DNA from 3 places in the Alishewanella sp. WH16-1 genome. Region 3 is predicted to be linked to each of the others. Evidence: predicted binding sites of a transcription regulator. Region 3 holds the regulator's gene; each other region holds the start of a gene.
The links. The regulator sigma-54, encoded in region 3, starts transcription at its own class of promoters, with help from an activator protein. The targets are predictions, from matches to a motif close to GTTGGCACGNNNNTNGNNT.
Positions count from the first base shown of each region.

Region 1 (4,264 bases), on a different contig from region 3:
GCCGTTTCTCACCCAAACCCAAGACAGCACAGCTGGCGGTATTGAAATAACGGATATGTAATTGCTGGTCGAGCACCAGCACAGCGGTGGTCAGCTGGTCGGCAAGCGCACTGGCAAACAGATCCTCGGGCATAAGCTATCCTCTTGCACCAAATTGGTGCTTTCGACCGGCAGTTTAGCCCGAGCGGTGTCAGATTACACTGACTTTGCACTAATTTGGTGAAATTACACTGGCACGGTGTAAGTAAAACGTTGTTACAGGACTTATTGCAATTAGCTTGCCGTTTTGATCGATGAGTTCTAATTGAATGGTATGTTCGCCACGGTCAATATCACGTAGCACAAAGACTGCAGTGTTTTGAGGTTCGCCATAAGCCAGGCCGTCGAATACCAGCCGCACCCTTAAGCCGCGCTGAAAACGTGGTTTGATCCGGCCTTCAATATAGACTGAGCCGGTATTATCACGCAACGTCGCCTGATCTTCTGGTTGAAACACCTGGACTTTAAAGGGCTCTGGCGCGGCAGGCTTGGGCTCGGGGAATTTGACTTCAGTCGGATCCATCAGATTAGGCCGAACGGTAAGGGTAATTTCCTCCGCTCCTGGCGATGGACTATCAGAGAAAATCACCACTCCGTTGGCATCGCGGCTGACATAAATACGTTTCTCCTGCGCCAAAAGGGTGCAGCTTAGCGTGAGCAACGTCAGTATTAAAATCAGTATCCGCATCTACCCTTATTCCCATATTGTCATCCTGACCTAGTTTTATAACTCTAGCTGGAAAATGTTAAATTTTCTACAAAAAAAAGCCCACCGAAGTGAGCTTTCTGTTTTAGTACTTTTGCACTAGTCGGGCTTAGACACTGTAGTACAGTTCGAATTCCAGTGGATGCACAGCCATTGATACCTTGCGGGCTTCTGCACGCTTGATAGCGATGTAGGCATCGATCATTTCGTCGGTCATTACGCCGCCTTTGGTAAAGATCGTGCGGTTTTTATCCAGCTCGTTCAGTGCTTCATCCAGTGAGGTGGCAACCTGTGGAATATTCGCTGCTTCTTCGGCTGGTAAGTCGTACAGATCTTTATCCATCGCATCGCCTGGGTGGATCTTATTCTGGATACCGTCGATACCGGCCATCAACTGAGCGGCAAAGGCCAGGTATGGGTTAGCTGCCGGATCCGGGAAACGACACTCAATACGACGCGCTTTAGCACTTGGTACCAGTGGGATACGGATTGACGCTGAACGGTTACGGGCTGAGTAAGCCAGCATCACCGGTGCTTCAAAGTGAGGTACCAGACGCTTGTACGAGTTAGTCGACGGGTTAGTAAAGGCGTTCAGCGCCTTGGCATGCTTGATAATACCGCCGATGTAGTACAGTGCCAGTTCAGATAAACCGGCATATTTGTCACCGGCAAACAGGTTTACCCCGTCTTTAGCCAGTGACTGGTGGCAGTGCATACCTGAACCGTTATCACCCACCAGCGGTTTTGGCATAAAGGTGACGGTTTTACCGTACATATGTGCCACGTTGTGGATCACGTACTTTAATTGTTGAATTTCGTCGGCTTTTTTCGTCAGCGTATTGAAACGGGTGGCAATTTCGTTCTGACCAGCGGTCGCTACTTCATGATGGTGCGCTTCGACTACCTGACCCATTTCTTCCAGCACCATACACATGGCGCTACGGATATCGTGGCCTGAATCGACCGGCGGTAACGGGAAGTAACCGCCTTTCACGCCCGGACGGTGGCCTTTGTTGCCGTCTTCATACGCAGTACCTGAGTTCCAGGCAGCTTCAGTCGAGTTAATTTTAAAGAATGAGCCCGACATATTAGTTTCAAAACGAATATCGTCGAACATAAAGAATTCAGGCTCTGGTCCGAACAACACGGTATCCGCAATACCGGTCGACTTCAGATAGTCTTCAGCACGCTTGGCAATAGAACGTGGGTCGCGGTCATAACCTTGCATGGTGCTTGGTTCAATAACGTCACAGGTGATGTTAAGGGTGGTTTCTTCGAAAAACGGATCCAATACTGCAGTGCTTGGGTCCGGTAACAGGATCATGTCTGAATCATTGATACCTTTCCAGCCAGTAATTGATGAACCATCGAACATTTTACCGTCTTCGAACATATCGGCAGAAACCTGACTAACCGGTACTGTCACATGCTGCTCTTTACCCTTAGTATCGGTAAAACGCAGGTCAACAAACTTTACTTCGTTTTCCTTGATTAACTTTAATACGTTTTCTACAGACATGTAATCCTCCAACTGACCCATTTTGAGCATTTCGCTGATTGCTTGCCCTAATAATGCCAATACCATGCCAACATACTAAGCTTATGTATTGTATGGATTTGCTCTTTTAGTGTCAGCGTTATATCTCACCGGCTGCACAATAACGGTGCAACGCTGCGCCAATTTGGTGCTAAGCAAGCAAGGTGTTGAGTGTAGCTGAGAATTGGACTGTTGAAAAAAAATACCAAAATCTTTACAGGAGTTTTTTCTTTCAGCACGAAAACAGAGTAGAATATGCGCCCTTTAGTTTTTATTTGCGTTCGCCTGGTGGTCATTCTGGTCATCTAGTGCCACACAGAGGATAGTTATTCATGAGCGTCACAGCGTCATCCATCGACAAGCTACGTAATATAGCCATAATCGCCCACGTTGACCACGGCAAAACCACCATGGTAGATAAACTGTTGCAACAGTCAGGTACTTTTGATGCCCGCACCAAATTGCAAGAGCGGATCATGGACTCCAATGCGCAGGAATCGGAGCGGGGTATTACTATCCTGGCGAAAAACACCTCAGTGCGCTGGAACGGTTACCAGATCAATATTCTGGACACGCCAGGCCACGCCGATTTCGGTGGTGAAGTTGAGCGGGTACTGTCAATGGCAGATTCTGTGTTGTTGCTGGTGGATGCGGTTGAAGGCCCGATGCCACAAACCCGCTTTGTAACACAAAAAGCCTTTGCGCACGGCTTAAAGCCGATCGTTGTCATTAACAAGGTTGATAAACCAGGCGCCCGCACCGATTGGGTTATTGATCAGGTATTTGATCTGTTCGATAACCTGGGTGCCTCTGATGAGCAGCTGGACTTCCCCATCGTCTACGCTTCTGGTCTGAATGGTTGGGCTTCAATGGAGGCCGACGTAAAGAAAGACGATATCACCGACCTGTTCGAAGCGATCATCAAGTATGTTGAGCCACCAAAAGTCGAGTTAAATGGTGAAACGCAACTGCAGGTATCGCAACTGGATTACTCCAGCTACCTGGGTATTATTGGTATTGGTCGGATCAAGCGTGGCTCGTTAAAACCAAACCAGCAAGTGACTATTGTTGGCGCTGACGGCACTAAGCGTAACGGTAAAGTGGGTCAGGTCTTCGGTTACCTGGGTCTGGAGCGGATTGAAACGAATGAAGCCACAGCTGGTGATATCGTTGCCTTTACCGGTCTTGGCGAGTTAAAAATCTCTGATACTATCTGTGCCCCAAATAAAGTTGAAGCGCTGCCGGCACTGCAAGTTGATGAACCAACGGTAACGATGACTTTCCAGGTAAATACTTCGCCTTTCGCTGGTAAAGAAGGCAAGTTCGTGACGTCACGTCAGATTTTAGAGCGGTTACAAAACGAGTTGAAACACAACGTGGCCCTGCGGGTTGAAGAAACCGAAGACGGTGACAAGTTCCGGGTTTCAGGTCGCGGTGAATTGCACCTGGGCGTATTAATTGAAAATATGCGCCGCGAAGGTTTTGAATTAGCAGTATCACGGCCTGAAGTGATTATGCGAATGGTTGACGGTGTAAAACAAGAACCATTTGAAGAGGTGACCATCGACGTGGAAGAGCAGCATCAAGGCTCGATCATGGAGAAGATGGGTGAGCGAAAAGCGGAAATGACCAATATGCAACCTGATGGCAAAGGCCGGATCCGGATGGATTTCGTGATGCCAAGCCGTGGTTTAATTGGTTTCCGTACCGAGTTTATGACCTTAACCTCAGGTACCGGTTTGATGTATCACACCTTCTCGCATTATGGTGATTTCAAAGGCGGTACTATCGGCTTACGCAATAACGGCGTATTGATTTCCAATGCTACCGGTAAAGCGCTGGCCTATGCGTTGTTTACGCTGCAAGAGCGTGGGCGTTTATTTACCAGCCATGCCGATGAGGTTTATGAAGGCCAGATTATCGGTATTCACAGCCGTAGCAATGACCTGACGGTAAACTGTCTGAAAGGCAAGCAACTGACC
Region 1 covers NZ_LCWL01000129.1:49,102-53,365, forward strand. The annotation lists gene glnL (nitrogen regulation protein NR(II)) at 1-133, opposite strand, end outside; gene AAY72_RS14030 (DUF4124 domain-containing protein) at 212-727, opposite strand; gene glnA (glutamate--ammonia ligase) at 855-2,264, opposite strand; gene typA (translational GTPase TypA) at 2,615-4,264, shown strand, end outside.
Region 1: glnA (glutamate--ammonia ligase) is a predicted target of sigma-54. The motif match lies at 2,318-2,336, and genes of this name have one in related genera.

Region 2 (4,264 bases), on a different contig from region 3:
GGTACCCAAACCGTAAGGACCCGCCGTAAAGCTACCCTCACTGCCGATACCGATGGCAGTCCCTGCCAGCTCGGCGGCAATGGCCGCTTTGCGTAACGCGCACTCAGCGGCAGTCATAAAACGTGGCTGCTCGCCGGCAAAACTGCCCAATAAATCAGTATCAAAACCCGTTACGCCAAAAACCTGCCAACCCAGCGGAGCTAAAGCGTCAACCAGTAGCGGTACCTTGCCATGTTGAGTTAAAAAAGCGACCGGCTGCATCTGGCGCGGCTCCAAGCTAACCGGGCTGCTTAAGGTGCAACAAAACCCACCGCAGTATTCACTGCGGCCAGGGTACGGCTGGCATGTTCACGTGCTTTGGCGGCACCTTCCCGCATCACTTGCTGCATCAGTGTCTGGTCAGCACGGATTTCACGGAAGCTTTGTTGCACCGGCTCCAGCAAGCTGATGACGGCATCCGCAACGTCGCCTTTTAAATGGCCATACATCTTGCCCTCGTATTCCGCCTCCAGCGCGGCCACCGTTTTGCCCGTCACACCACTTAAGATATTCAGCAAATTGGCAACACCGGGTTTGTTGTCCAAATCAAAATACACCCGCGGTGGATCTTCGGAGTCGGTAATGGCTTTTTTGAACTTTTTGCTGATCATCTTCGGATCTTCCAGCAAGCCAACGAAATTCCACGGGTTCTCATCCGATTTCGACATCTTCTTAGTGGGTTCCTGCAGGCTCATTACCCGGGCTGCCACCTGAGGAATAAAGGGCTCTGGTACAGTGAATACTTCGCCATGCAGCGCATTAAAGCGCAAGGCCACATCACGCGCCAATTCCAGGTGCTGCTTCTGATCATGACCTACCGGTACCTGATTTGCCTGATACAGCAGAATATCGGCAGCCATCAGCACCGGGTAGGTAAAGAGGCCGGCGTTGACATTGTTATTGTGTCGCTCTGACTTGTCTTTAAATTGCGTCATCCGACTTAGCTCACCGAACTGAGTATAGCAATTCAATACCCAAGCCAGTTGACTATGCTCCGGCACGTGCGATTGCATAAACACCGCCGAGCGCTTGGGATCAATGCCACAAGCCAAATACAACGCCAGGCTGTCCAGCGAAGCACTGTGCAGGGCAGCAGGATCTTGACGTACGGTAATCGCATGTAAATCAACAATGCAGTATAAACAGTTGTAGTCGTCCTGCATCTGATCCCACTGCCGCAGCGCGCCCAGATAGTTACCGATGGTCAATTGTCCGGACGGCTGGGCGCCACTGAGTACTATGGGTTTACGGCTCATGCTGTGCAAAGTCCTGTGTTAAGTTCAAAAAAAAGACCGCTATTATACATTAACCCGTTACCGCTGCCAGTTGCTGGCGCATCTGGGCGATCGTTGCTGCATAATCCGGACTGTTAAAAATTGCAGAACCGGCAACAAACATATCCGCCCCGGCGGCAGCAATTTCGGCAATATTGGCTACCGTGACACCGCCATCAATCTCTAAACGGATCGGCAAACCACTGCTATCAATTAACTGCCGCGCCGCCTGCAGTTTGTCTAAAGTTGCCGGAATAAATTTTTGGCCACCAAAACCAGGATTCACAGACATCAACAAAATCACATCGACCTTATCCAGCACATAGTCAAGATAACTTAGCGGTGTCGCCGGGTTAAATACCAGGCCAGCCTGACAACCCTGATCTTTAATCAGCTGCAAGGTACGGTCGACATGGCGCGACGCCTCAGGATGGAAAGTAATAATGCTGGCCCCGGCTTTGGCAAATTGCGGCACCAAGCTGTCCACCGGTTCGACCATCAGATGCACATCAATAGGTGCGGTAATACCGTAGTTACGCAAAGCCTGACACACCATCGGACCTATCGTCAGATTAGGCACATAATGGTTATCCATCACATCAAAATGCACGACATCGGCGCCTGCCGCCAGCACCTTGCTGACATCCTCGCCCAAACGGGCAAAATCGGCGGATAAAATAGAAGGCGCAATTAAATAAGGTTGCATAGCGGCGTTCCCCGGCACAAAAGGCAGACTTTACTGAATTCTACCGCAGAAAGCAGCATGGTTAGCGGGTGATTGCACAAAAATCAGGCAAGGCTGCACCAGCAGACGGCAAGCCTGCGGTTCAGGCATCAACCGATAAACCCTAAGCAACTGTTATTAAACACTTTTATAAAATGGCACATATCTTGGAATTGTCTGGATGAATCTAATCTGAGGGGATCTAACAATGACAGCAAGCAAAAGTGTAATAACATTAGGGTTAAGCGGCCTGTTATTGGCGGCCGGGTTGAGCAGCCAAACTGCGCAGGCAGTTGAAGTTAGTGGCGATATTACGATTGTATCTGATTATGCATTTCGGGGGATTTCACAAACCGACGAAGCGCCCGCCTTACAGGGTGGCTTGACGCTGGCGACGGAATCAGGCTGGTATGTTTCAGTCTGGGGTTCCAGTGTCGACTTCGGTGGCCAGGGCACCTTAGAGCTGGATGTTTTGTTCGGCTGGAGTGGTGATATTGCGGAAGATTGGACCGCTGATGTCGGTATTATGCGCTATGGTTATCCGAATACCGAATTCGAAGGCTCGAATTTCTGGGAACTGTATGGCTCGGTCTCCTACAAAGATCTTACCTTCGGACTGGCTTATAGTGATGACTATTATGCCAACAGCGGTAATTACTACTATGTTTATGCTGGCTACAGCCTGGCCTTGACCGATAATCTGGCACTGGATTTTCATTTGGGCCATAACGAGTATGCCGATGACAGCAGCGCCAGTTATTTGGATTACGGTGTCACCCTCAGTACCGAAGTGTTAGGCCTGGGGCTGTCGCTGGCCTATGTTGATACCGATATTAAAGACTGTAACCTGTGTGACAGCCGGGTAATTTTCGGCGTTTCGAAAGCGTTTTAACGGTTGCTGCGCGCTTTTCATCGCCAGACCACAGCGTATAATAATTAATCAGCTTGTGTCTGGCGATAGAATCAACTATGATTAGCGCCTCTGCATCACGTTAACAGGAATTAACATGAAACTAACCAAAACGAGCAAATCACTGCTGTTAGCCAGTAGCCTGTTGCTTGCTTTTGCTGTTTGGCAGAACAATGCAGCCTCAGACAACTGTACAGGCACTACTTCTGCTTGCAAAGACTCACAACATAACTGGCTAAACTGGTTATCCGGTAACAGTCGCTCGGCACAATTTCACTTCGTCGACTTTCTGGAATTAGTCAGTCAGCTACTGCCGGCAAAATCGCCAAAGAACTGAGATGAGTCCCTCTAAGCCCGGATTGCGGCAAGTGGTAAAAGCGGTATTAGGTGCTTTTATCGGTGTGCAGTCAGAACAGCAGCGTCTGCAGGATTTTCAAAGTCAAAGCGCAATACCATACATTGTTACCGGCATAGTGCTTGCCGCGTTTTTTGTCGCAATACTGCTACTTATCGTTTTTCTGGTGCTGAACTAGCGACTCGTAGAGCCTGCCTGATACAACGCGAATAATTCTTGTACCTTGCCCCTGCTATGGCCTTTCTGACTAATTGAACGTCCAACAGCGATACTCTGTAACTGAGCCTGATGGTAAATCTTCCGTGTCCAGGTCGTATCGTGGTTACTAATTAATACACTGCAGCCGTTTTGCTGAGCTTGCTCTGCTAAGATCGCCAGCTGCGCTTGATCATCAAGGGTAAACCCCTGGCTGGCATAACTGGTAAAGCTCGCCGTTTTACTCAGCGGCACATAAGGCGGGTCACAATACACGACATCACCGGCTGTCAGCTGGCCGAACACCTGCTGATAACTTAAGCAGCTAAATTCCGCACGCTGGGCTTTTTCTGCAAAAAAATATAATTCTGCTTCCGGAAAATACGGCTTTTTATAACTGCCAAAGGGTACATTAAATTTACCGGACATATTGTAACGGCATAAGCCGTTATAGCCATGCCGGTTCAGATACAAGAACAACAGTGCACGCTGGTACTTATCCTGCTGATCGTTAAATTGTTGTCGTAAGTTCAGATAGCTGCTTTTAGTATTAGCGCTGTCGACAAAGAGCATTCGGGCATCCGCGATATAGCGTTCCGCTTGCTGCTGAATGATTTTATACAGCTCAATCAGATCGGCATTAATATCGTTTAAACGATAAGCAGAAAATTGAGTATTCAGAAAAACCGAGCCGGCACCAACGAAAGGTTCAACCAGACAATCGGCTTGCGGCAAGTGCTGTTGGATCTGAGAAACCAGATTATACT
Region 2 covers NZ_LCWL01000112.1:11,042-15,305, reverse strand. The annotation lists gene AAY72_RS11445 (DUF6671 family protein) at 1-261, opposite strand, end outside; gene trpS (tryptophan--tRNA ligase) at 291-1,295, opposite strand; gene rpe (ribulose-phosphate 3-epimerase) at 1,345-2,019, opposite strand; gene AAY72_RS11430 (TorF family putative porin) at 2,246-2,929, shown strand; gene AAY72_RS11425 (hypothetical protein) at 3,045-3,284, shown strand; gene AAY72_RS11420 (DUF2970 domain-containing protein) at 3,286-3,480, shown strand; gene AAY72_RS11415 (Dam family site-specific DNA-(adenine-N6)-methyltransferase) at 3,477-4,264, opposite strand, start outside.
Region 2: AAY72_RS11430 (TorF family putative porin) is a predicted target of sigma-54. The motif match lies at 2,192-2,210, and genes of this name have one in related genera.

Region 3 (4,264 bases):
CGCCGAGTTAACCCAAAGCGGCTCCTTGGTGCGGGGCGATATTATCCGTTACAACCTGGAGCGCCAGGAACTAACGGCCGGCAGCGAGCAAAACCGCCGCGTCACGACCATTTTTACGCCGGAAACCAAGGAAAATCCATGAAGTTAGTGGTAGCGCATCTGGCGAAAAGTTATAAAGGCCGCCAGGTAGTAAAAGATGTCAGTCTGGAAGTGAATGCCGGCCAGATCGTTGGCTTACTCGGTCCGAATGGCGCAGGTAAAACCACCACCTTTTATATGATTGTCGGCCTAGTCCCGTCCGATAAAGGGCAAATCACCCTCAATGATCAGGACATTACCTTCGCCCCTATTCATCAGCGCGCCAGAGCCGGTATCGGTTATTTACCGCAGGAGAGCTCGATTTTTCGCAAGCTAACGGTCTATGACAACCTGTTAGCGATACTGCAAACCCGCAAAGACCTGAGCAGCCAACAACGTGAAGACATTGCCGACGAACTGCTGGAAGAGTTTCATATTGGCCATATCAAGCACAGCTTAGGGATGGCCTTATCGGGTGGTGAGCGGCGCCGGGTTGAGATTGCCCGCGCCCTGGCCGCCAACCCGGCTTTTATTCTGCTGGATGAGCCCTTTGCCGGTGTTGACCCGATTTCCGTGTTAGATATCAAAAAGATTATCCAGCATCTGTGTCAGCGCGGGATCGGTGTCTTGATCACCGATCATAACGTCAGGGAAACCCTTGATGTCTGCGAAATTGCCTACATTGTCAGTCATGGCGAGTTAATTGCGGCTGGCTCGCCGCAAGACGTGCTGGCGAATCAACAGGTCCGCGATGTATACCTTGGTGAGCAATTCAGGCTATAGTAAGGGCGTCGGACAACAGTCATATATTCAGGAGAGAATCAGACTTACATGAAGCCGTCTTTACAACTGCGCCTAGGCCAACAGCTGACTATGACACCCCAGCTGCAGCAGGCGATCCGTTTACTACAGCTATCAACTATAGAACTACAGCAGGAAGTTCAGGAAGCTCTGGACGCTAACCCTTTGCTGGAAGGCGATGACGACTATAGCACTGAACATTCAGATACGGATCTGAGTCTGGCAAACCTGAACCGCGATACGCCGGCGACAGACAGTGCCAGCGATGATAACGACGACTTCACTGATTATACCGACCATTCAGAGCGCGACAGCAGCGAGGCAATGACCGAACAGAACATTCAGGACGATCTGCCGCTTGATAACAATTGGGATGATTTAGTCAGCGCTGCGCCGGTAACCAGTGGAGCCCTACCCGATGACGATATGGTTTATCAGGGAGAAACCACCGAGACCTTACAAGACTACTTACGCTGGCAAATGGAACTGACCCCCTTTTCTGCAACTGACCGCGCTATCGCCGAAATTATTATTGAAGCGGTGGATGAAACGGGTTTGCTCACTATCAGCTGCGAAGACATTCTCGAGTCTTTGCAGTTGCCCGATGTGGAAGCCGATGAAGTCGAGGCCGTATTAAAGCGGATCCAGCTATTCGACCCGGTTGGTGTCGCCGCACGCTCAGTGCAAGAGTGTTTGTTAGTGCAGTTGCGGCAGTTTGATCCTGCGACGCCCTACTTAAATGATGCAAAACAAATAATCAGCGAATATACCGACTTTTTAGCTAACCGGGACTTTCGTTCTCTGATGCGGGTGACTAAACTCAAAGAAGAAGAACTGAAGGAAGTGATGCGTTTGATCCACAGCTTAAACCCAAGACCGGGTGCGGATGTGATCAGGCAAGAGCAGCAGTACATTATTCCTGATGTTGTAGTGAGTAAAGTCAAAGGTCGCTGGCAGGTAGAATTGAACCCGGACGCTATGCCTAAGGTTAGGATTAATCAGCAATATGCGGCCTTATCCAGAACGGCACGTAACAGTGCGGATAGCCAGTTTATCCGCTCACATCTGCAGGAAGCGAAATGGTTTCTAAAAAGTTTAGAAAGCCGCAACGAAACCCTGTTAAAAGTGGCCAGCTGTATAGTGCAGCAGCAACAGGCTTTTTTTGAACACGGCGAAGAAGCCATGAAGCCAATGGTACTGAATGATGTGGCCGAGATGGTCAGTATGCATGAATCAACGATTTCCAGGGTGACAACCCAAAAGTATATGCATACACCGCGCGGAATTTTTGAACTTAAGTTCTTTTTCTCCAGTCATGTTAGTACAGAGAGTGGTGGTGAATGCTCCTCCACAGCAATTCGCGCTTTTATCAAAAAACTGGTGGCTGCGGAAAATCCCGCTAAGCCATTAAGTGATAGCAGGATGGCAGAAATTTTGTCTGATCAGGGTATTAACGTTGCGCGGCGTACCATCGCCAAGTACCGCGAATCCCTGTTTATCCCGCCATCCAATCAACGAAAGACCCTGCTGTAAGTGTCTTAACAAGAAGGAAGAGTCTATGCAAATCAACCTAACTGGCCGTCACGTAGAAATTACCGACTCTCTGAGAGAATATGTAGACAGTAAATTTGCTAAACTGGAGCGCCATTTTGAAAACATCAATAATGTGCACGTAGTCCTGAATGTCGAAAAGCTAAAACAAATTGCTGAAGCCAAAATCCATCTGAATGGTGGTGAAGTTTTTGCCGTCTCTGAAGACGAAAATATGTACGCCGCCATTGACCAGTTAATTGATAAGCTGGACAGGCAAGTGATCAAACATAAAGAAAAGTTGTCACGACACTAAGATGATTAATTTAAGCGCTATGTTAGCGGAGAACTGCACGAAAAGTGCAGTTCTTTTTAACAGTAAAAAACGAATCCTCGAATATATCGCCGAACTGGCCCACCAGCAAATACCCGAAATGTCTGAATACAGCATTCTGGAAGCGCTGATGACCCGCGAAAAGCTGGGCTCAACCGGTATTGGCGGCGGTATTGCGATCCCGCATGGTAAACTGGAGTGTGTGACTTCGCCCATTCTGGTGTTTGTTGTCAGTCAGGATCCTATCCCCTTCGATGCCATTGATAACCAGGGTGTTGATATTTTCTGCGCTATCCTGATCCCGAAAGATCAGTGTCAGGCACATTTAACCACGCTATCGGGCATTGCCAAACTGCTTAGCCAGAAAGAGCTAACCAAGAAAATCCGGCACGCCGGCTCAGATCAGCAACTGTACCAGTTATTGGTGGAATCCAGTCAGCTGGCAGGTGACAAATGAAATTACTGGTAGTCAGCGGCCGCTCAGGCTCAGGTAAATCCGTCGCATTACGGGTGATGGAAGATCTGGGCTACTACTGCGTAGATAATATTCCGGTGAATTTGCTGCCCACCCTGGCTAATGCGGTAATGGATCAGTATGAGCGGGTTGCAGTTAGCATCGATGTGCGCAATTTACCGACCGAGCCGGAAGAACTGGCAGAAATTCTGTCCTATTTACCGCGTAAACTCGAACTGACTATTCTATACCTGGATGCTGACCACACCACGCTGATTAAGCGTTTTAGTGAAACCCGGCGTCTACACCCACTTTCCCATCAAGCCATGTCGCTGGACGAAGCGATTTCGCGGGAACAGCAATTGCTGGATCCCATCTCCAGCCGCGCCGATCTGTATATTGATACCACCGAACTCAATATTCATCAGTTAGCGGAATTATTACGCGAACGGATCCTCGGCCAGAAAACCGGCCGGCTGGTGATGTTGTTTGAATCCTTTGGTTTTAAATACGGTATTCCGAAAGAGGCCGATTATGTCTTTGATGCCCGTTTCTTACCCAATCCGCATTGGGAACCGGCGCTAAAGCCGCTTACCGGCCTGGATCAACCGGTAAAAGATTATCTGGCTTCAGAACCAATAGTTGGTAAATACATCTGGCAAATTAATAGCTTTATCAGTAGCTGGTTACCACATCTCGAGCGCAACAATCGCAGTTATCTGACCATTGCCATTGGCTGCACCGGTGGCCAGCATCGTTCGGTTTATATCGCAGAATCTCTGGCAGAAAGTTACCGCAGCCAGCGCGAGGACGTGCAAATTCGCCATCGGGAGTTAACACGTCACCATGGCCGCTAAACTCAGCACACAGGTTACTATTATCAATCAACTCGGCCTGCATGCGCGGGCTGCGACTAAGCTGGTGCAGCTCTGTCAGCGCTATCAGGCGAAAGTCGAATTGGTGCAGGATGACGGTAAAACGGCAGACGCCGGCAGTGTGCTGGCGTTGCTGATGCTGGCAAGCAGTAAGGGCAAAACCCTGACGGTCACCACCGAGGGGGAAGACGC
Region 3 covers NZ_LCWL01000077.1:56,208-60,471, reverse strand. The annotation lists gene lptA (lipopolysaccharide transport periplasmic protein LptA) at 1-142, shown strand, start outside; gene lptB (LPS export ABC transporter ATP-binding protein) at 139-861, shown strand; gene AAY72_RS07090 (RNA polymerase factor sigma-54) at 910-2,412, shown strand; gene hpf (ribosome hibernation promoting factor) at 2,438-2,725, shown strand; gene ptsN (PTS IIA-like nitrogen regulatory protein PtsN) at 2,727-3,200, shown strand; gene rapZ (RNase adapter RapZ) at 3,197-4,054, shown strand; gene AAY72_RS07070 (HPr family phosphocarrier protein) at 4,044-4,264, shown strand, end outside.